Linked DNA regions of Amycolatopsis sp. NBC_01488. The protein of the gene in region 1 interacts with the protein of each later gene in a pairwise test. Links are inferred from orthologs where the notes say so. Each region holds a gene or a part of one and is shown on either strand. Other genes may lie near its edges. The genes, in order: aceE and nth.

Region 1 (9,748 bases):
GCTTCGGCGGCGGCCTGATCAAGCCGGCGCAGGACCGCTGGCGCGGCTGGATGGCGAACATGGAGCACCAGCTGGAGACCCCGCAGCAGCGGAGGGGCGAGATGGGCACGAGCGCGCCGCCGCGCGCGACGGTCGGCGCGGACAACACCCCGACGCCGCCGGCGGGCACGCCGCGCCCGCAGGTCTGAGCGAAGCAGGCGGGGTTTCGGGGCGGGTCCGGCGGTCGGGGAAGACGCCGGACCCGCCCTGTTTCACGTCCGCCCGCACCACGGTCCATGTCCCACGATCCGGGAGGTTCCGCGGCTCACAGTCTCTAGGGAATTCACCCCGTCCGGAGCATGTTTGATGCGGTAGGACGAAAGGGGCGTCAGGTGGATTTCCTGCTGCACCACGGAATCACGGTGCTCGGTCAGTGGATTTCGATCGCGGAGCTCGCCGGGCAGGTGTTCGCGCTCGCCGTCGTGTTCCTCGCGCAGCGTCGCACCCTGTGGACGTGGCCCGTGCAGGTCGGGGCCACCGTGCTGCTCTTCGCCGTCTACGCCTCCGCGCACCTCGGCGGGCTCGCGGCCCGTCAGGTGGCCATCCTCGCTATCTCCGTCTACGGCTGGTGGGCCTGGACGCGCCGCCAGGACCCGGTGTTCGGCGTCGTCGTGCGGCAGGGGCGGCTGGTAGAACGGCTCGCCATGCTGGGCGCCTTCCTCGCCGGCACCACCGTGATGGCCCTGGTGCTCGACGCGCTGAACGCCTCCTGGGCACCCTGGCCGGACGCCGCCATCTTCGTCGGCACGCTCGTCGCCTTCGGGGCGCAGGGCGCCGGGCTCGTCGAATTCTGGCTGGTCTGGCTGGTCGTCGACGCGATCGGCGTGCCGCTGCAGATCTCGTCCGGGCTCTACTTCTCGGCCGCGATCTACATCGTCTTCGCCGGGCTGGTCATCCACGGCTGGTGGAGCTGGAACCGCTCCGCGCGCCGCGTCGCCGAGCGTCAGGTCATGGCAGCATCCAGCTGAGCACCGGCGTGCTCTGCCCGAGCACGATCAGGCACATCGCCAGCAGCAGCCCCACGCTCCACGGCAGCACCTTCCGCAGCAGCTTGCCCTCCTCGCCCGGCAGGTTCGCCGCCACGCAGGCGATCGTGAGGTTCTGCGGGGAGACCATCTTGCCGAGCACGCCGCCGGAGCTGTTGGCCGCGGCCAGGAGGTCGGCCGGCAGGCCCGTCTTGTTAGCCGCCGTCACCTGCAGTGCCCCGAACAGCGCGTTCGCCGACGTGTCGGAGCCCGAGACGGCGACGCCGAACCAGCCCAGCACCGGCGAGAGGAACGCCAATCCGGCGCCCGCGGCCGCGATGAACGTGCCGATCGTGGTGGTCTGGCCGGACAGGTTCATCACGTAGGCCAGCGCGAGCACGCCGGTGACGGTGAGGATCGCGAACCGCAGCTCCTTGACCGTCGCCAGCCATTCCCGCACGGTGCCGCTCGCCGACACCGCCAGGATCGCCGCCGTGATGACGCCGGCCAGGAGCACGAGCGTGCCGCCGGTGTTGAGGAACGGCAGCGAGAACGTGTTGCCGGACACCGGTTTCCCGTTCGGCCCGGCGACGTTCAGCCCCGGCCAGTGGAACTTCCAGGTCGCCTTGTCCAGCAGCTTCTTGATCGGCGGCAGCACGGCCAGGGAGAAGATCACGATGATCAGCGCGTAGGGCAGGTAGGCCTTGACGACGTCGTTGCGCGAGTCCGCCTGGGGCGCTTCCTCGGTCGCCGTCCCGCCCATCCCGACGCGGACGGATTCGGGCACCGCACGGCGAGTCTGGGGCAGCGCGACCAGCGCGGCGGCGCCGGCGAGCGCGGCGCCGATGTCGGCCAGCTGCGGCGACACGAAGTTCGACGCGAGGAACTGCACGAGCCCGAACGCGACTCCGCAGACCAGCGCGGGCAGCCAGGTGTCCTTCAGGCCGCGCCTGCCGTCGACGATGATCACCAGCAGCAGCGGCACGACCAGGGCGAGCAACGGCGTCTGGCGGCCGACGATCGAGGAGACCTGCTGCAGCGGCAGGCCGGTGACCTGGGCCAACGTCACGACGGGCGTGCCCATCGCGCCGAACGCGACCGGCGCGGTGTTCGCGACCAGCGCGACGACCGCGGCCTTCACCGGGTGGAAGCCGACGGCGACCAGCATCACGGCGCTGATCGCGACCGGCGCGCCGAACCCGGCGAGGGCTTCCATCAGCGCGCCGAAGCAGAAGGCGATGATCAGCGCCTGGATCCGCGGGTCGTCGGAGATCCGGCCGAACGAGCGGCGCAGGACGTCGAAGTGCCCGGTCCGCACGGTGAGCCGGTAGACCCACAGCGCGTTGACGACGATCCACATGATCGGCCACAGCCCGAACGCGGCGCCCTGCAGCGCGCCGGAGACGGCCTGGACGATCGGCATGCCGTACGCGGCGATCCCGACGACGAGCGCGACGAGCAGCCCGAGCAGGGCGGCGTGGTGCGCCCGCAGCCGGACGACGCCGAGCAGGACGAGGACGGTGGCCAGCGGCAGCACGGCGACGAGCGCCGAGAGGCCCAGCGAACCCAGGGGAGTCACGTCTTGCACGAACACGGCCTGCACGAACACGGGCGACCTCCGTTTTCCACGATGCGAAAACGGCCTTTCGGCGAGTGCCCGAGATCTTCGTCACAAACTGGTCGGTCCGTCAAGAAGCTGAGACCGGTTGGCCCAACGAGTCAGTGCTTCACGGCCGGGCTGCGTGCGGAAAGAGGCATCACGCGTGCCTGGAGAGGCAGCACGCGTGACTGGACGGGCATCACGCGTGACTGGCGCGGCATCGCCGTGATGCCCGCCGGATCACGCGTGATGCCCGTCGTCGTCGACGGCGGCCAGGCGCAGGTCTAACGCAGGGTCGCGTGCGACGGCGTGAGGTCCTTCAGCGTCCGGACGCCGAGCAGCTGCATGGTGCGGACCATCTCCGTGCGCAGGATGTCGACGCACCGCTGGACGCCGCGCTCGCCGCCGGCCATCAGGCCGTAGAGGAACGCGCGGCCGATCAGCACGGCGTCCGCGCCGCGCGCGATCGCCGCGACGATGTCGCCGCCGGACAGGATGCCCGTGTCGATCCAGACCTCGGCGCCGCCCTGGATCTCGTCCAGTACCGCCGGCAGCAGCTCCAGGGGCGTCGGGGCGCGGTCGAGCTGGCGGCCGCCGTGGTTGGACAGCAGCACCGCGTCCGCGCCGTGCTTCACGACGTCGCGGGCGTCGTCGACGTTCTGCACGCCCTTGACCACGAGCTTCCCGGGCCAGGTCTGGCGCACCCAGTCCAGGTCGTCGAAGTTCAGCGTGGGGTCGAACAGCTTGTTCAGCAGCTCCGCGACCGTGCCGTCGAAGTGACTGAGCGACGCGAACTGCAGCGGCTCGGTGGTGAGCAGGTTGAACCACCACGCCGGGTGCGTCGCGCCGTCGAGGAACGTCTTGAGCGTCAACGCGGGCGGGATCGTCAGGCCGTTGCGGACGTCGCGCAGGCGCGCGCCGCCGACCGGGGTGTCCACGGTCAGCATCAGCGTGTCGTAGCCCGCCGCCCACGCGCGATTCATCAGATCTTCGCCCGCGCCGTGGTCGCGCCAGACGTAGAGCTGGAACCACTTGCGCGCTTCGGGTGCCGCCGCGGCGAGGTCCTCGATCGACGTCGTCGCCATCGTCGAGAGGCCCATCGGGATGCCGTTGCGCTGCGCGACGCGGCCGACGGCGGCCTCGCCCTCGTGGTTCATCATCCGCGTGAACCCCGTGGGGGCGAAGGCGAACGGCAGTGCCGACGGCTTCCCGAGGATCTCGCGCGTGGTGTCCACATCGGACACTCCGCGCAGCACGTTCGGGTGGAACTCGATCCGCCGGTAGGCCTGGCGGGCGCGACGCAGGCTGTCTTCCAGCTCGGCCGCGCCGTCGGTGTAGTCGAAGGCCGCCCGCGGGGTCCGCTTGCGGGCGATCATCCGCAGGTCGGCGATGGTGTGCGCGTTCGCGAGCCGCCGGTCGGTCGGGTTCAGCACGATCGGCTTCGGTCGCAGGAGCTGCTTCAGCTCGTCCGGCTTCGGCAGTCGGCGCTTCGTCACCTTCATCAACTCCCTACGACCAATCACGGCAAGCGGGACCCGGCAGACATCGGATGTCTGCCGGGTCCCTTTCTAGCACTGTGCTTCTAACAGCAAGTCACGCGCTGCCGGAATCCGACGTCTGCGGCCCGGCGGCCGCGATGTCGTCGAGCCGGTACTTCGTGGCCGCTTCGAGGACCTTCGCCTGCTCGACCTCGCCGCGCTTGGCGAGGATCGACAGCGCCCCGACGGTGATCGACTCGGCGTCGACCAGGAACTTCCGCCGCGCCGCCGGCCGGGTGTCGGAGAACCCGAAGCCGTCCGTGCCCAGCGTCAGCATGTCGGTCGGCACGTACGGGCGGATCAGGTCCGGTACCGCGCGCATCCAGTCCGACACCGCGACGACCGGCCCGTTCGCGCCCTGCAGCTTCTCGGTCACGAACGGCACCCGCGGCTCGCTGCCGGGGTAGAGCAGGTTGTCGTGGTCGATCTCGACGGCCTCGCGCCGCAGCTCGGTCCACGACGTCGCCGACCACACCGCGGCCCGCACGCCCCAGTCCTCGGCCAGCATCTTCTGCGCCTTGAGCGCGTCCGGCATCGTGACGCCCGAGACGAGGATCTGCACCTCCGGACCGTCGCCCGAGGGCGCGTCGGCGTACTTGTAGAGCCCGCGAAGCAGGCCGTCGACGTCGAGGTTCTCCGGCTCGGCGGGCTGCTGGTACGGCTCGTTGTAGATCGTCATGTAGTAGAAGACGTTCTCGCCGTTGCCGTCCGGGCCGGTCTCGCCGTACATCCGGCGGAGGCCGTCCTTCACGATGTGCGCGATCTCGAACGACCACGACGGGTCGTAGGCCACCGCGGCCGGGTTGGTCGCCGCCAGCAGCAGCGAGTGCCCGTCCGCGTGCTGCAGGCCCTCACCGGTCAGCGTGGTGCGCCCGGCGGTGGCGCCGAGGACGAACCCGCGGGCCATCTGGTCGGCGGCGGCGTAGAGGCCGTCACCGGTCCGCTGGAACCCGAACATCGAGTAGAAGATGTAGATCGGGATCATCGGCTCGCCGTGCGTCGCGTAGGACGTGCCGACGGCGGTGAACGACGCGGTCGAGCCCGCCTCGTTGATGCCCTCGTGCAGCAGCTGGCCCTTCTCGGACTCCTTGTAGGCCAGCATCAGGCTCGCGTCGACCGACGTGTACGTCTGGCCGTGCGGGTTGTAGATCTTGGCCGTCGGGAACATCGAGTCGAGGCCGAAGGTGCGGGCCTCGTCCGGGATGATCGGGACGACGCGCTTGCCGATCTCGGAGTCCTTCGCCAGCTCGCGGACCAGCCGGACGAACGCCATCGTCGTGGCGACCTCCTGCTTGCCGGAACCCTTCCGGATGCCCTCGTAGACCTTGTCGCCGGGCAGGACCAGCGCCTTGGCGGCCTTCGGACGGCGTTCCGGCAGGAAGCCGCCGAGCGCCTTGCGGCGGCCGATCAGGTACTCGATCTCGGGCGAGTTCGCGCCCGGGTGGTAGTACGGCGGCAGCTTCGGGTCGCGCTCGAGCTCCTCGTCGCTGATCGGGATCCGCTGCGAGTCGCGGAACAGCTTGAGGTCGTCGAGGGTGAGCTTCTTCATCTGGTGCGTGGCGTTGCGGCCCTCGAACGCCGGGCCCAGGCCGTAGCCCTTGATCGTGTGGGCCAGGATCACCGTCGGCTGGCCGTGGTGCTCCAGCGCCGACTTGTAGGCCGCGTACACCTTGCGGTAGTCGTGCCCGCCACGCTTGAGGTTCCAGATGTCGGCGTCGGAGAGGTCCTTGACCAGGTCCTTCGTCCGCGGGTCGCGGCCGAAGAAGTGCTCCCGGACGAAGGCGCCGTCGTTGGCCTTGTACGTCTGGTAGTCGCCGTCCGGCGTGACGTTCATCAGGTTGACCAGCGCGCCGTCGCGGTCGGCGTGCAGCAGCGAGTCCCACTCGCGGCCCCAGATCACCTTGATGACGTTCCAGCCGGCGCCGCGGAAGTACGACTCCAGCTCCTGGATGATCTTGCCGTTGCCGCGCACCGGGCCGTCGAGGCGCTGCAGGTTGCAGTTGATCACGAAGGTCAGGTTGTCGAGGCCCTCGCCGGCCGCGACGTGGATCAGGCCGCGCGACTCCGCCTCGTCCATCTCGCCGTCGCCCAGGAACGCCCAGACGTGCTGGTCGTCGGTGTTCTTGATGCCGCGGTCGCGCAGGTAGCGGTTGAACCGCGCCTGGTAGATGGCGTTCATCGGGCCGAGGCCCATCGACACCGTCGGGTTCTCCCAGAACTCCGGCATCAGCCGCGGGTGCGGGTACGACGGCAGGCCGCCGCCCTCACCGGCGTGGCTGTACTCCTGGCGGAAGCCGTCGAGCTGCGACTCCGAGAGCCGGCCCTCGAGGAACGCGCGGGCGTAGATGCCGGGGGAGGCGTGGCCCTGGATGTAGATCTGGTCGCCGCCGCCGGAGTGGTCCTTGCCGCGGAAGAAGTGGTTGAACCCGACTTCGTAGAGCGCGGCGGACGAGGCGTACGTCGAGATGTGCCCGCCGACGCCGACACCCGGACGCTGCGCGCGGTGCACCATGATCGCGGCGTTCCACCGGATGTAGGCCCGGTAGCGGCGCTCGATCTCCTCGTCGCCGGGGAACCAGGGCTCGTTCTCGGTGGGGATGGTGTTGACGTAGTCCGTGGAGGTCAGCGCCGGGACGCCCACGTTGCGTTCCCGGGCGCGCTCCAGGATGCGCAGCATCAGGTACCGGGCCCGCTGCTGACCTCCCCTGGCCAGCGCCTCGTCGAAGGAGTCCAGCCACTCGGCGGTCTCCTCCGGGTCGATGTCGGGCAGGTGCGCCGCCAATCCGTCACGGATGACGCGTACGCGTGCCGGGGTCTCCTTGCCGGAGGCGCCGTCGTTCTGCGGGGCCAAGGGGTCTCCTTGCGAAAAGTTGCAGCCGGTGGTGCTCGTACTCGGGGGTGTACGACTCTCCATCGTCGTCTTCCGTCCCGGCTTCCGCACCGCTACTCAGCGGTAACATCAGCCGACCCGGTCGAGCCACTCCCCGCGCGCGGTGTATCGCGCGCGCGTTTTCTTCTCCCCCACCCTAGGGGACGGCACCCGAAGGGGTGGCAGACCGGTCTCGCGAGGCCCCGAAACGCCGTCAACGCCGCCATGGTGAGCCGGTCGCGGGCCGTATCCTGCGACACGAGTTGTCAAAGATCCGGTGTGGACGGTTGCGCGCGGAGCCGCACCAGTGTTCGCTATCGGCAACCGGGTCGCCGAGTGTGGCGCGGCCGTACCCTCGCAACGGGGGTCGGACGCCACGCTCCGTCGTAGTTGGAGGAGTGAAAGCAGTGGTCGCCGCGGGAGACGCTGATCAGAGCAGCGTCGCCGAGAGGCTCGGCATCAAGCCCGAGATGGTGGTCCAGGAGATCGGCTGGGACGAGGACGTCGACGACGACCTCCGCGCGGCGATCGAGGAGCAGATCGGCGGGGACATCCTCGACGAGGACGCCGACGAGGTCATCGACGTGGTGCTGCTCTGGTGGCGCGAGGACGACGGCGACCTGGGCGACGCGCTCATCGACGCCAGGGGCCCCCTGGAGGAGACCGGCGTGATCTGGGTCCTGACCCCGAAGAACGGGCAGCCGGGGCACGTCGAGCCGAGCGAGATCGCCGAAGCGGTGCCTGCCGTCGGACTGGCCCAGACCGCCAACATGAGCGTCGGCGCGAACTGGATCGGCACCCGCCTGGTCTCGCCGAAGTCGAAGTCGAAGCAGCGCTGAACAGGTCCCGCCCGGCTGACACGATAGGGTTGTCGTCGCAGGCACGTGTCCGTACGGGAGAGGAAACGCGGTATGACCGTCGAGGTCGGTTCTGAGGCCCCTGACTTCACGCTCAACGACTACAACAAGCAGCCCGTGCAGCTGTCGTCCTTCCGGGGCGACAAGCCGGTCCTGCTGGTCTTCTACCCGTTCGCGTTCAGCGGCATCTGCACCGGCGAGCTGTGCCAGCTCCGCGACGAGTTCGCCGACTACGACAACAAGGGCGTCCAGGTCCTGGGCGTCTCGGTCGACACGCCGTTTTCGCTGAAGGCGTGGGCCGAGAAGGAGGGCTACCAGTTCCCGCTGCTGTCCGACTTCTGGCCCCACGGCGAGGTGGCGCAGGCGTACGGCGTCTTCAACGAGCAGGCGGGCCTGGCGGTCCGCGGCACGTTCCTGATCGACACGTCCGGTGTGGTCAGGTTCGCCGAGGTCAACGCGCCGGGCGAGGCGCGTGACCAGCAGGGCTGGAAGAAGGCCGTGGCCGAACTGGCCTGATCTTCGTCGGCGGCGGCTCCCGGCGTGGGGCCGCCGCCGCACGGGCGCATAGCTCAGCGGGAGAGCACTCGGCTTACACCCGAGCGGTCGCAGGTTCGAACCCTGCTGCGCCCACCCTCGTGCGGTTCATCGTCCGCACCAGCACCGCCAATCCCGCGAACAGCACCGCCGCGATCACGCCCGTGACGTTCACGGCCGTCGTGAAGGCTTCCTTCGCCTGGTTCGCCAGTTCCGGGTGGGTGACGTCCGCCGCCAGGGTGGTGCCCGCCGGGAACGCCGCGTGGTACACCGCTGTCGCCGTCAGGCCGATCAGGGCCATGCCCAGTGAGCCGCCCAGGTAGTTGCCCGTGTCCGCCATCGAGGCCGCCGAGCCCGCTCGCTCCGGTGGGACCGCGCCCAGCACCAGGCTGATCCCCAGCGCGAACAGCGGGCCCGTGCCCAGCGTCAGCACCGCGATGCCCACCATGACCAGCCCCACGCCGCCGGTGAAGGCCAGCAGGACGCCGCCGGCTGCCGAGACCACCAGGCCGCCCGCGATCGCCGTGGCCGGGGTCATCCGGCGGGTCAGCGCCGGCGCCGTCATCGTGCCCGCCGCGACGCCCAGGCCCATCGGCGCGAACAGCACCGCCGACGCGAGCGGCGAATACCCCAGGACGCTCTGCAGGTACTGCGTCACGAGCAGTCCGACGCCGGCCATCGCGACCCCGGCGACCACCAGCGCGACCAGCACCGCGGTGAACGGCCGGTTCCGGAACAGGCGCAGGTCCAGCAGCGGCGACGACGTGGTCAGCTGACGGCGGGCGAAGACGGCGCCGAGCGCGGCGCCGACGGCGATCGCGGCGACCGGCACGAGCAGCTGCCCGGTGGTCAGCTGCTTGAGCCCGAACACGATCAGCAGCACGGCGGCCAGCGAAAGCCCGACGCCGGCGAAGTCGAGCCGTCCGGACGCCGGTGCCCGGAACTCCGGCAGCAGGACCGGCCCGGCGATCAGCAGGACACCCATGGCCGGGACGGCGACCAGGAAGACCGAGCCCCACGCGAAGTGCTGCAGCAGGAACCCGGCGAGCACCGGACCGGCCGAGCCGCCCGCGAACTGGCACGTCGCCCAGATCGAGATCGCCTTCCCGCGCTGCTTCTCGTCGCGGAACATGTTGGTGATCAGGGCGAGCGTCGACGGCATCAGCGTCGCCCCGGCGATGCCGAGCGCGCCGCGGGCCACGATGAGCATCGCCGGGCTCGTGGAGAACGCGGCCACGACCGAGGTGACCGCGAAGGCGGCGCCCCCGATCATCAGCAGCCGGCGTCGCCCGATGCGGTCGCCGAGGGTGCCCATGGTGATCACGAACCCGGCCACGACGAAGCCG
Region 2 (9,221 bases), 2.9 Mb from region 1 along the record:
CGCCGACTCAGGTATTTTCGCCGCCATGGCACACGGTGGCCGTGCCGACATGTCGACATTGTCGGCAGCTCTCAGCGAGCCAGCATCGGCATCAGGTAGTACGTCAGCTGCACCTCCCCGGGCTCCTCGGCCCGCAGGATGCACGCCCGCATCCCCGGCTGGATCGACAGCACCACGCGCTCACCCGCGAACGCCTGCAGCGCGTCCAGCAGGTACCTCGCCTGGAACGAGGGCGACGTCCGGCCACCGCTGACGTCCGCCTTCAACGTCTCCTCCGCTTCGCCCGTGTCCTGGCGCGCGCTCGCCAGGCGGACCTGCGCGTCGCCAACCTCCAAGGTCAAAACGCGGCGATCCTCGGCGTACACCCCGACGCGGCGGACCGCTGCCGCCAGGGTGTCCGCGTTCAGGGACACCGTTGTGTCGATCGCGGCTGAGGGGATCGAGTCCTCCGACAGGAAGCCCGCGTCGAGGACCGCCGTGCCGACCAGGCCGCCCTGCCAGCTCAGGGCGAAGCGGCCCGGGCCCGCGTGGAGGCCGACGATGCCCTTCGCCTGGCGGGCCGCCTCGGTCAGCAAGGTCGCCGGGACCAGCACGTCCAGTGCGCCCGGCGTGCGCAGGGGCAGCCGGGCCACCGCCATCCGGTAGCGGTCGGACGCCGTCAGCGTCAGGCGATCCGCTGCCTGCACGCGGACGCCGGTGAACAGCGGCAGTGGGTCGTCCTTCGACGCCGTTCCCGCGACGATCCGCAGCGCCGATGCGAACGCCATTCCGTCCACTTCGGACACTTGCGGTGGATCGGGCACCGGCGGGCCGGCCTCAGCGGACAAGAGGGGGAGCGCGAACCGGGCGTTGTCCAGCCGCAGGGCCAGGCGGCTGCCTTCGACGACCAGGCGCACGAGGTCGGTGTCGAGCATCTTCAACGTCTCGGCGAGCGGTGCACCGGGGACGGTGACCGAGCCGTCGGCGTGGGTGGTCGCCGGGCAGTCGAACCGGACGGCGAGGTCCGGGTCGCTCCCGGCGACCGTCAGTCCGGCCGCGCTCGCCCGCAACCGCAGCCCGGCGCGGGCGGGCAACAGCCGCGAAGCAGCGGAGACGGCCGCCGAGAGGCGGTGAGCAGGCGCGGTGACGTCCATGTCTCGCAAGCTACCGGCGACCACCGACAAAACCGGTCTACCGGCCGGCGCCGACCAGCTCCGAAGCCGCCGCGGCCCGCTGGGGCGACCGGACCGTCCCCCGCAGCAGCCACACGACCACCGCGAGCACCAGCCCGGCCACGCTCGCCGCCAGGAACGCCGCCGAAGGTCCGGCGTGCTCCACGACGTACCCGCTCACCGACTGCCCCGCGGCCAACCCCAGCGTCACGGCCGTCAGCACCCACCCGAACGCCTCGGCGGCGGTCCCGGACGGCGCCACCAGCTCGATCGCCGACGAATGCGCGGTCGACTGCGGCGTGATCAACGCCCCCGCCAGCAGCATCATCAGCGCCAGCCCCCACAACGACGACGGCCAGGCCAGCAACGCCACCAAGGCCCCGAACCCGCCGAGCAGCGCCGGCAACCGCAGGCCGAGACGGCGAGGCCACGGCCGCAGGCTGTAAGCCACGCCGAACGCCACCGAGCTCAGCGACCACGCCGAGAGCAGCAACCCGCCGAACGAAGGCGCACCCGCTTCGGTCGCCGACGCCGGGACCGCCACCTCGACGAACCCGATCACCACGCCGAAGCCCAGCGCCGCCAGCGCCAGCGTCCGCATGCCCGGGCTCGCCAGCGCGCCCAGCAGTGAGCCGGCCGAAGCCGGGGAACGACCCCAGGCCCGCACCGCCGGGCTCAGCGCGAACAGCACCGCGCCGGTGAACTGCAGCGCCACGCCCAGCACCAGGCCGGTTCCCGCCCACGGGGCCAGCACCAGCACCCCGGCGAGGCCGGGACCGAGGATGAAGAACACCTCCATGCTGATCGCCTCGTACGAGAACGCCGCGTTGCGCGCGCCGCCCGGCGGCAGCAGGCGGGTCCAGAGCGCACGGGACGCCGAGCCGACCATCGGCTCCGACAGGCCGGTGACCGCCGCGAACGCGACCAGCACCGTCGTCGGGGCGTGCGACTCGATCACCGTGACCAGCGCGGCCATCGACAGCGCCAGCAGCGCCGAGACGGCGAGCAACGGCCGGGTGGGGCCGAAGCGGTCGATCAGCCTGCCCTGGATCACCGCGCCCACCGAGACGCCGACGAGCGAGCCGGCCGAGACCAGCCCGGCCGCGGCGAAGGATCCGGTCTCGCGCTGGACGTAGAGCAGCGCGGAGATGCCGATCATGGCGATCGGCAGGCGGGCGAGCACGGACGCGACGGCGGGCCGCCGGGCCGCGCGGGTCGTCAGCGCGCTGCGGTAGTCGGCCAGAGACGTACGACCTTCAGACTGGGACACGTGTACCAGTGTGCCGCAGAGTGGTACGTGAGTACCAGTTATTTACCGGTCAGATGCGTCACCAGCGACGATGGGGCGGCCCACGGGATGTCTCGATCGGGTAACACTCACGCTATTCTCCGTGAACTCGTGCAACGAAACGACGGGGACGGCGTCCTTGAGAGTGAATGGCCTTGAATTCGTGGGTATGGGCCGTGATGGTTGAACAACAGCACACAACCCAGCTCCCTCCGGCATATGGGTCGGGGCCTGGTCCGGAGGGCGGGGAGCGCGGATCGTCGGGGGATGGTCCGCGCGACGAACAGGGAGCCGGTGCGCCACGTCGGGGGTGGCGCCCGGCTCTTTGTTCGTCGCGGAAGACATGCAGAAGGCCCCCTCACCTCGGTGAGGGGGCCTTCTGCATGAAAAGACTCAGCGAGCGCGGCGAGCCAGACGCTCCGGGTCCAGGATCAGCACGCTCTTGCCCTCGAGCCGCAGCCAGCCGCGGTGGGCGAAGTCGGCGAGCGCCTTGTTGACGGTCTCGCGCGAGGCGCCGACGTACTGGGCGATCTCTTCCTGCGTCAGGTCGTGCGTGACCCGCAGCAGGCCCGCCTCCTGGCTGCCGAACCGCTGGGCGAGCTGCAGCAGCGCCCGCGCCACGCGGCCCGGGACGTCGGTGAAGATCAGTTCCGCGACCATGTTGTTCGTCCGGCGCAGGCGGCGCGCGACCACGCGCAGCAGCTGCTCGGCGATCTCCGGGCGGGTCGAGATCCACTGCCGCAGCGCCGGGCGGTCCATGGTGACCGCGCGGACCTCGGTGACCGTGGTCGCGCTCGACGTCCGGGGGCCGGGGTCGAAGATGGACAGCTCGCCGAACATGTCCGACGGGCCGAAGATGCCCAGCAGGTTCTCGCGGCCGTCCGGCGACTTGCGGCCGATCTTCACCTTGCCGGACTGGATGATGTACAGCTTGTCGCCGGGTTCACCCTCGTTGAAGATGACATGGCCGCGGGGGAACTCAACAGATTCCAGCGTCTGGGCCAGCGCCTCCGCCGCTGCCGGCTCCACACCCTGGAAAATGCCCGCACGGGCCAGGGTTTCGTCCACCTCGGGTGCCTCCTCGTCGAGAAACGTTCACGCCCTCCTCATGAGCTGGAAGAGCGTGACGCCGATCACTTGCGCGTCAGTCTAGGGCGTACTCGCGAGATCGCCTGCCGGACGCGCGCGCCCGCCAGATGATCTCGTTCGAACGTGGAGCCTAACTCCGCACGCGCCGCGCGCGTAGCCTGGCCGCCCGTCCGCCCAGCCTACGCAGCCGGAACAGCTCCAGCGCGCGGCCGATGCCGTGCCCGTAGAGCGCCCTGACCTCGTTGGGCTGCGCCTGCTCGAGGAACTCTTCGACCTCGTTCTCCTGCACCGCGACGTGCTTGAGCCGGCTTTCCACGCGCTCCATGAACAGCGCGAAGAACATGATCACCAGGGGGACCAGGATGACGAACCAGACGGTCATGACAGGACCCCGAAACACTCAGTGAAAAGCATCTACTCCAGATCCTCGCTCATGGCGGCCGGAAAACTGCGCCGAGGTGGTGCTCTGGCGTGTCGGTCGTCCACCGGTGCACTGACCGGCTCGTCCGACGGCGCCCGTAGGCTATCGGGGTGCCACCTGCCACCACGAACGCCCCCCGTGCGGGCGCGGGTGAAAGCCGGTTAGCTCTGGTGAGACGCGCCAGGCGGATGAAGCGTTGCCTCGACGACGTGTATCCCGACGCCCACTGCGAGCTCGACTTCACCACTCCGCTGGAACTGCTGGTCGCGGTCGTGCTGTCCGCGCAGACCACCGACGTCCGGGTGAACCTCGTCACGCCCGCGCTGTTCAAGCGCTACCGGACCGCCGCCGACTACGCGGGCGCCGACCGCGCCGAGCTGGAGGAATACCTCCGCAGCACCGGCTTCTACCGGGCCAAGGCGAACTCCGTGATGGGCCTCGGCGCGGCGCTGGTCGAGCGCTTCGACGGCGAGGTCCCGGCCAAGCTCGACGACCTCGTCACGCTGCCCGGCGTCGGCCGCAAGACCGCCAACGTCGTGCTCGGGAACGCCTTCGACGTCCCGGGCATCACCGTCGACACCCACTTCGGCCGCTTGGTCCGCCGCTGGGGCTGGACGGCCGAAGACGACCCGGTCAAGGTCGAGCACGCGGTCGGCGAGCTGATCCCGCGCAAGGAGTGGACGATGCTCTCCCACCGGGTGATCTTCCACGGCCGGCGCGTCTGCCACGCCAAGAAGCCGGCCTGCGGCGCGTGCCCGCTGGCCAAGGACTGCCCGTCCTACGGCACCGGCCCGACCGGGTTCGACGAAGCCGCGAAGCTGGTCAAAGGCGTCGAAAAGGACCACATCCTGGCGCTGGCGGCGCCCCGGTGACGACCGTCACCAAATGGGCGCTGGCCGCCGCCGTGCTGGCGGTGGCGCTCATCGTCGCGCTGCTGCCCCGCGGGGGTGGCGACAGCGCCGCGAAGCCGTCCGAAGACTCCGCCGCCCTGGCGCCAGCTCGGTCGGCGGCGGCCCTCCAGCCGTGCCCCGCGGCCGGCCCCGCGCAGCCGGTGAAGCAGCTCGACGGCGTCAAGGCGGACTGCCTCGGCGACGGCTCCAGCGTCGATGTCGGCCGTGCGCTCGCGGGTGCTCCGGCGCTGGTCAACGTGTGGGCGTCCTGGTGCGAGCCGTGCCGGACCGAGCTGCCCGTGCTCCAGGAGTACGCGAAGCAGCCGGGTGCCGTGCGCGTGCTCGGCGTCCAGGTCCAGAGCCCGGCGAAGGACGGCTTGAACCTGCTCGCCCAACTGGGCGTGCACCTACCGTCGGTCTTCGACGGCGACGGGCCGACCGGGCCCGTCCGCACGGCCCTGAAGGTGCCGTCGTCGCTGCCGGCGTCCTACCTGGTCACCGCCGCGGGCGAGGTGCGGTTCATCGCGAATCCCCGCACGTTCGGGAACACTGACCAGGTGCGCGCGGCAGTGGGAGGGGCTTCATGATCGGACCGCTGGTCGAGCCGGAGTCCGTCCCCGAGTGGCTCCGGCCGCTGGTCAAGGTCAGCGCCGAGGTCGATTCGAAGACGTTCACCCGGTTCAGCCCGCCCGAGGACGCCTACACGCGGCCGGCCGCGGTGCTCATCCTCTTCGGCGAGCGCGAAGCCGACGGTGAGCCCGACGTCCTGCTGCAGCGCCGCGCCGACACGCTGGGCTCGCACGCCGGGCAGGTCGCGTTCCCCGGCGGCGGCGCCGAGGACGGCGACGGCGGCCCGATCGGCACCGCGCTGCGCGAGGCCGAGGAGGAGACCGGCGTCGTCCCGGCCGGCGTGCGTCCGGTGGCCGTGCTGCCGGAGCTGTTCGTCCCGGTGTCGAAGTTCGCGGTGACGCCGGTGCTGGCGCACTGGGCCGAGCCGTCGCCGGTGCACGCCGTGGACCCGGGCGAGACGGCGTCCGTCGCGCGCGTCGCCATCGCCGACCTGGTCGACCCGGCCAACCGGTTCATGGTCCAGAAGGCCGGCGCGCCGTGGAAGGGGCCGGCCTTCGAGGTCTCCGGCCTGTTCGTGTGGGGGTTCACCGCCGGGTTGCTGTCCGTCCTCCTCGGCCTGGGAGGCTGGGAGCGCGAATGGGACTCGGGCGACGTCCGGGACCTCGACGAGGCGCTGGCCGCGTACCAGGCACGTATCGCGGGTGAGGGGTGACGACGTGAACTGGGTCGATGTGCTGGTCCTGCTGCTGGCCGTGCTGGCGGCGGTGTCCGGCGCGTACCAGGGCGTGATCATCGCGCTGCCGTCGCTCGTGGGTGTCGTGCTCGGCGCGCTCGCCGGGATCAAGCTCGCGCCGGTCGTCGTCTCGTTCTTCGACGACCCGGTGTGGAAGGTCGCCTTCGCGGTCGCGACCGTGGTGTTCCTGGTCGCCTTCGGCGAGGCGATCGGCGTCTACACCGGTCGGCGGCTGCGCCAGAAGATCAACCCGGACAAGCTGTCCGGCATCGACAAGACGCTCGGCGCGATCGTGCAGGCCCTGGTCGTGTTCGTCGTGGCGTGGCTGATCGCGACGCCGCTGACCACCGTGTCCGGGCTGCCCGGGCTGGCCAAGGCGATCAACGGCTCGGTGATCCTCGGCAAGGTCAACGACGCCATGCCGGAGGCCGCGCAGGGCTTCCCGAGCCAGCTGCGCAAGCTGCTCGACGCGTCCGGCTTTCCGTCGATCGTGGACCCGTTCCAGAAGGCCCCGACGGCCGACACCTCGCCGCCCGATCCCACGCTGCAGAGCAGCGGGACCGTCCAGGCGCTGCACGGCAGCGTCGTCAAGATCCGCGGCAGCGCCAGCTCGTGCTCGCGGTCGCTCGAGGGCAGCGGGTTCGTGATCGCGCCGCAGCGGGTGCTGACGAACGCGCACGTCGTCGCGGGCACCGACACCGTCGGCATCGAGACGACGCAGGGCGACTACCCGGCGCGCGTCGTGTACTTCGACCCGGAGGTCGACATCGCGGTGCTCGCCGTGCCGCGGCTGCGCGCGCCGGCCCTGCAGTTCGCGGGCGAGACGGCGAAGGCGGGCGACAGCGCGATCGTGCTCGGCTACCCGCTCGACGGCCCGTACCGGGCGACGCCGGCCCGCGTGCGCGGCCGGATCAACCTGCGCGGCCCGGACATCTACGACGCCAACACCGTGCAGCGGGACGTCTTCACCGTCCGCGCGGAGATCCGCAGCGGCAACTCCGGCGGCCCGATGGTGACCCCGGACGGGCAGGTCATCGGCGTCGTGTTCGGCGCGGCGGTCGAGGACCCGGAGACGGGCTTCACCCTCACGGCCGAGCAGGTGCGGGCCGAGGTCGACGCGGCGCCGTCGCAGTCGACGAACGTGTCCACCGGCTCCTGCGCGGCTTAACGCCCGAAGCGCAGCGCGAGACCGTCGAGCAGGGCCCGCATGCCCGACTCGAAGATGTCGTCGAGGACGAGGTCGTAGCCGGTCTCGGTCAGCTCGGCGAGCATCTTGGCGAACGTCGGGTGCCCGGCCGCCATCGCCGCCACGGCGGGGCCCTGGTGGTCCATCCAGTCCTCTTCGGTCAGCCCGGACGACGCCAGCGCGCTCTGCTCGCGCTCCAGGTGGACCGCCATCCCCTGGACGTGGCTGAAGAACAGGACGTGCAAGTCGCACAGCGTCGCCGCGTCGACGTCCAGCTCGGACAGCGCCGAGAGCGCCCATTCGCCGTGCGTGGCGAGGTTGCGCAGCGGCAGCGGCCGGGTGACCGGCCCGAGCTGCGCCAGCCACGGGTGGCGCCGGAAGAGCGACCAGAGCGTGCGGCCGCCGAGCGTCAGCCGGTCACGCCAGTCGCCGGACGGCTCGGCCGGGTAGCCGCGTTCGCCGAACGCGGCGTCGGCCATGAGCAGCACCAGCTCGTCCTTGCCCCGCACGTACCGGTACGGCGCCATCGCCGCGACGCCGAGGCGGGCGGCGACCCCGCGCATGGACAGCGCGCCGAGCCCCTCGGTGTCGGCGATGGCGATCGCCGTCCGCACGATCCGCTCGCGGGTCAGCCCCCGCTGGCCACCACCACGGCGGTCCCGGCCGCTGACGATCGTGCCGGACCGCGGTTCGGCGTGCACCAGCCCTTCCTGGTTCAGCAGGGTCAGCGCCTTCGCCGCGGTCGCCATCGCGACGCCGTGGTCGGTCGCCAGCCGCCGGGTCGAGGGAACCCGCGCGCCCGGTGAGAGCTCGCCGCGCGTGATCCGGCCCCGCAGCTCTTCGGCGATCGCCAGGTACTTCACGGCTACCTCCTGTGCTAGTACAGATGCTCATCTGTGCTAGCACAGATTTTGCTGATGAACTGCCGGAACTCCAGAGTGATCGCAGGAAGTGTACGACTCTGGAGGAAACCATGCGAAACGTCCTGATCTCGGGTGCCGGTGTCGCCGGCGGCACGCTGGCCTGGTTCCTGGCGCGCGCGGGCTGGGCCGTGACCGTCGTCGAGCGGGCGCCCGGACCGCGCACCGGCGGCCAGGCGATCGACGTGCGCGGCGTCGCGCTCGACGTCGTCGACGCGATGGGCCTCGGCGACCGGATGCGCGCGCTGCGCACCCGGATGCGCGGGATGTCCGTGGTGGACGGGGCCGGGCAGGAGCTGTTCCGGTCCGAAGAGTTCACCTACAGCAGTGGACGGCTCGACAGCGACGACTTCGAGATCCTGCGCGACGACGTCGTGGCGATCCTGCACGAGGCGACCGACGTCGAACACGTCTTCGGCGACTCGATCACGGCGTTGACGCAGGAGGCGCACGGCGTGCGCGTCGAGTTCGAGCACGCCGGCTTCCGGACGTTCGACCTCGTCGTCGGCGCGGACGGCCTGCACTCGGCGGTGCGGCGGTTGGCCTTCGGACCGGAGGAGCGGTTCGCCGGCCACCTCGGCCAGTACCTGGCGATCTTCCCGGCGCCGAACTTCCTGGGCCTCGAGGACTGGCAGGTCTGGTTCCGGCACGAGGAGACCGGCGGCGCGATCTACCCGGTGCGGGACAACACCGAGTTGCGCGTGACCCTGGGCTTCCGCTCGGAACCCTTGCCGCGGCTGACCGTTCCGGAGCAGAAGCGGCTCGTCGCCGAGCGGCTGGCCGGGGTCGGCTGGGAGGTGCCGAAGCTGCTGGAGGCGATGGCCGCCGCGGACGTCTTCTACTTCGACGCGATGGCCCAGATCCACCTGGACCGCTGGTCGGCGGGCCGGGTCGTGCTGCTGGGCGACGCGGGCTACTGCGCGTCCGCGCTATCCGGCCAGGGGACGAGCCTCGCGCTCGTCGGCGCTTACGT

Evidence for each region.
Region 2: the proteins of aceE (region 1) and nth interact in binary tests that used the Escherichia coli proteins (3 or more experiments, as listed by UniProt). The link is inferred for Amycolatopsis sp. NBC_01488 from one-to-one orthologs.

Annotation. Positions count from the first base shown.
Region 1 is NZ_CP109434.1:27,684-37,431, reverse strand. What follows is about bases 3,998-7,393. They hold aceE (pyruvate dehydrogenase (acetyl-transferring), homodimeric type), read right to left. Parts: upstream 6,994-7,393; coding sequence 4,198-6,993; downstream 3,998-4,197. Other genes in these bases: OG738_RS00135 (alpha-hydroxy acid oxidase), read right to left, coding at 3,998-4,100. Outside these bases: OG738_RS00150 (mechanosensitive ion channel family protein), read left to right, coding at 1-188; OG738_RS00145 (nicotinamide mononucleotide transporter family protein), read left to right, coding at 372-1,007; OG738_RS00140 (L-lactate permease), read right to left, coding at 988-2,598; more of OG738_RS00135, read right to left, coding at 2,889-3,997; OG738_RS00125 (DUF3052 domain-containing protein), read left to right, coding at 7,419-7,850; OG738_RS00120 (peroxiredoxin), read left to right, coding at 7,923-8,384; OG738_RS00110 (MFS transporter), read right to left, coding at 8,458-9,748. UniProt on the Escherichia coli protein: Component of the pyruvate dehydrogenase (PDH) complex, that catalyzes the overall conversion of pyruvate to acetyl-CoA and CO(2).
Region 2 is NZ_CP109434.1:2,903,134-2,912,354, forward strand. The notes cover bases 3,111-5,979. They hold nth (endonuclease III), read left to right. Parts: upstream 3,111-4,137; coding sequence 4,138-4,821; downstream 4,822-5,979. Other genes in these bases: OG738_RS14100 (Crp/Fnr family transcriptional regulator), read right to left, coding at 3,111-3,507; OG738_RS14105 (hypothetical protein), read right to left, coding at 3,659-3,910; OG738_RS14115 (TlpA family protein disulfide reductase), read left to right, coding at 4,818-5,426; OG738_RS14120 (NUDIX hydrolase), read left to right, coding at 5,423-5,979. Outside these bases: OG738_RS14090 (DNA polymerase III subunit beta), read right to left, coding at 72-1,133; OG738_RS14095 (MFS transporter), read right to left, coding at 1,171-2,430; more of OG738_RS14100, read right to left, coding at 2,833-3,110; more of OG738_RS14120, read left to right, coding at 5,980-6,121; OG738_RS14125 (MarP family serine protease), read left to right, coding at 6,126-7,310; OG738_RS14130 (GntR family transcriptional regulator), read right to left, coding at 7,307-8,191; OG738_RS14135 (FAD-dependent monooxygenase), read left to right, coding at 8,302-9,221. UniProt on the Escherichia coli protein: DNA repair enzyme that has both DNA N-glycosylase activity and AP-lyase activity. The DNA N-glycosylase activity releases various damaged pyrimidines from DNA by cleaving the N-glycosidic bond, leaving an AP (apurinic/apyrimidinic) site.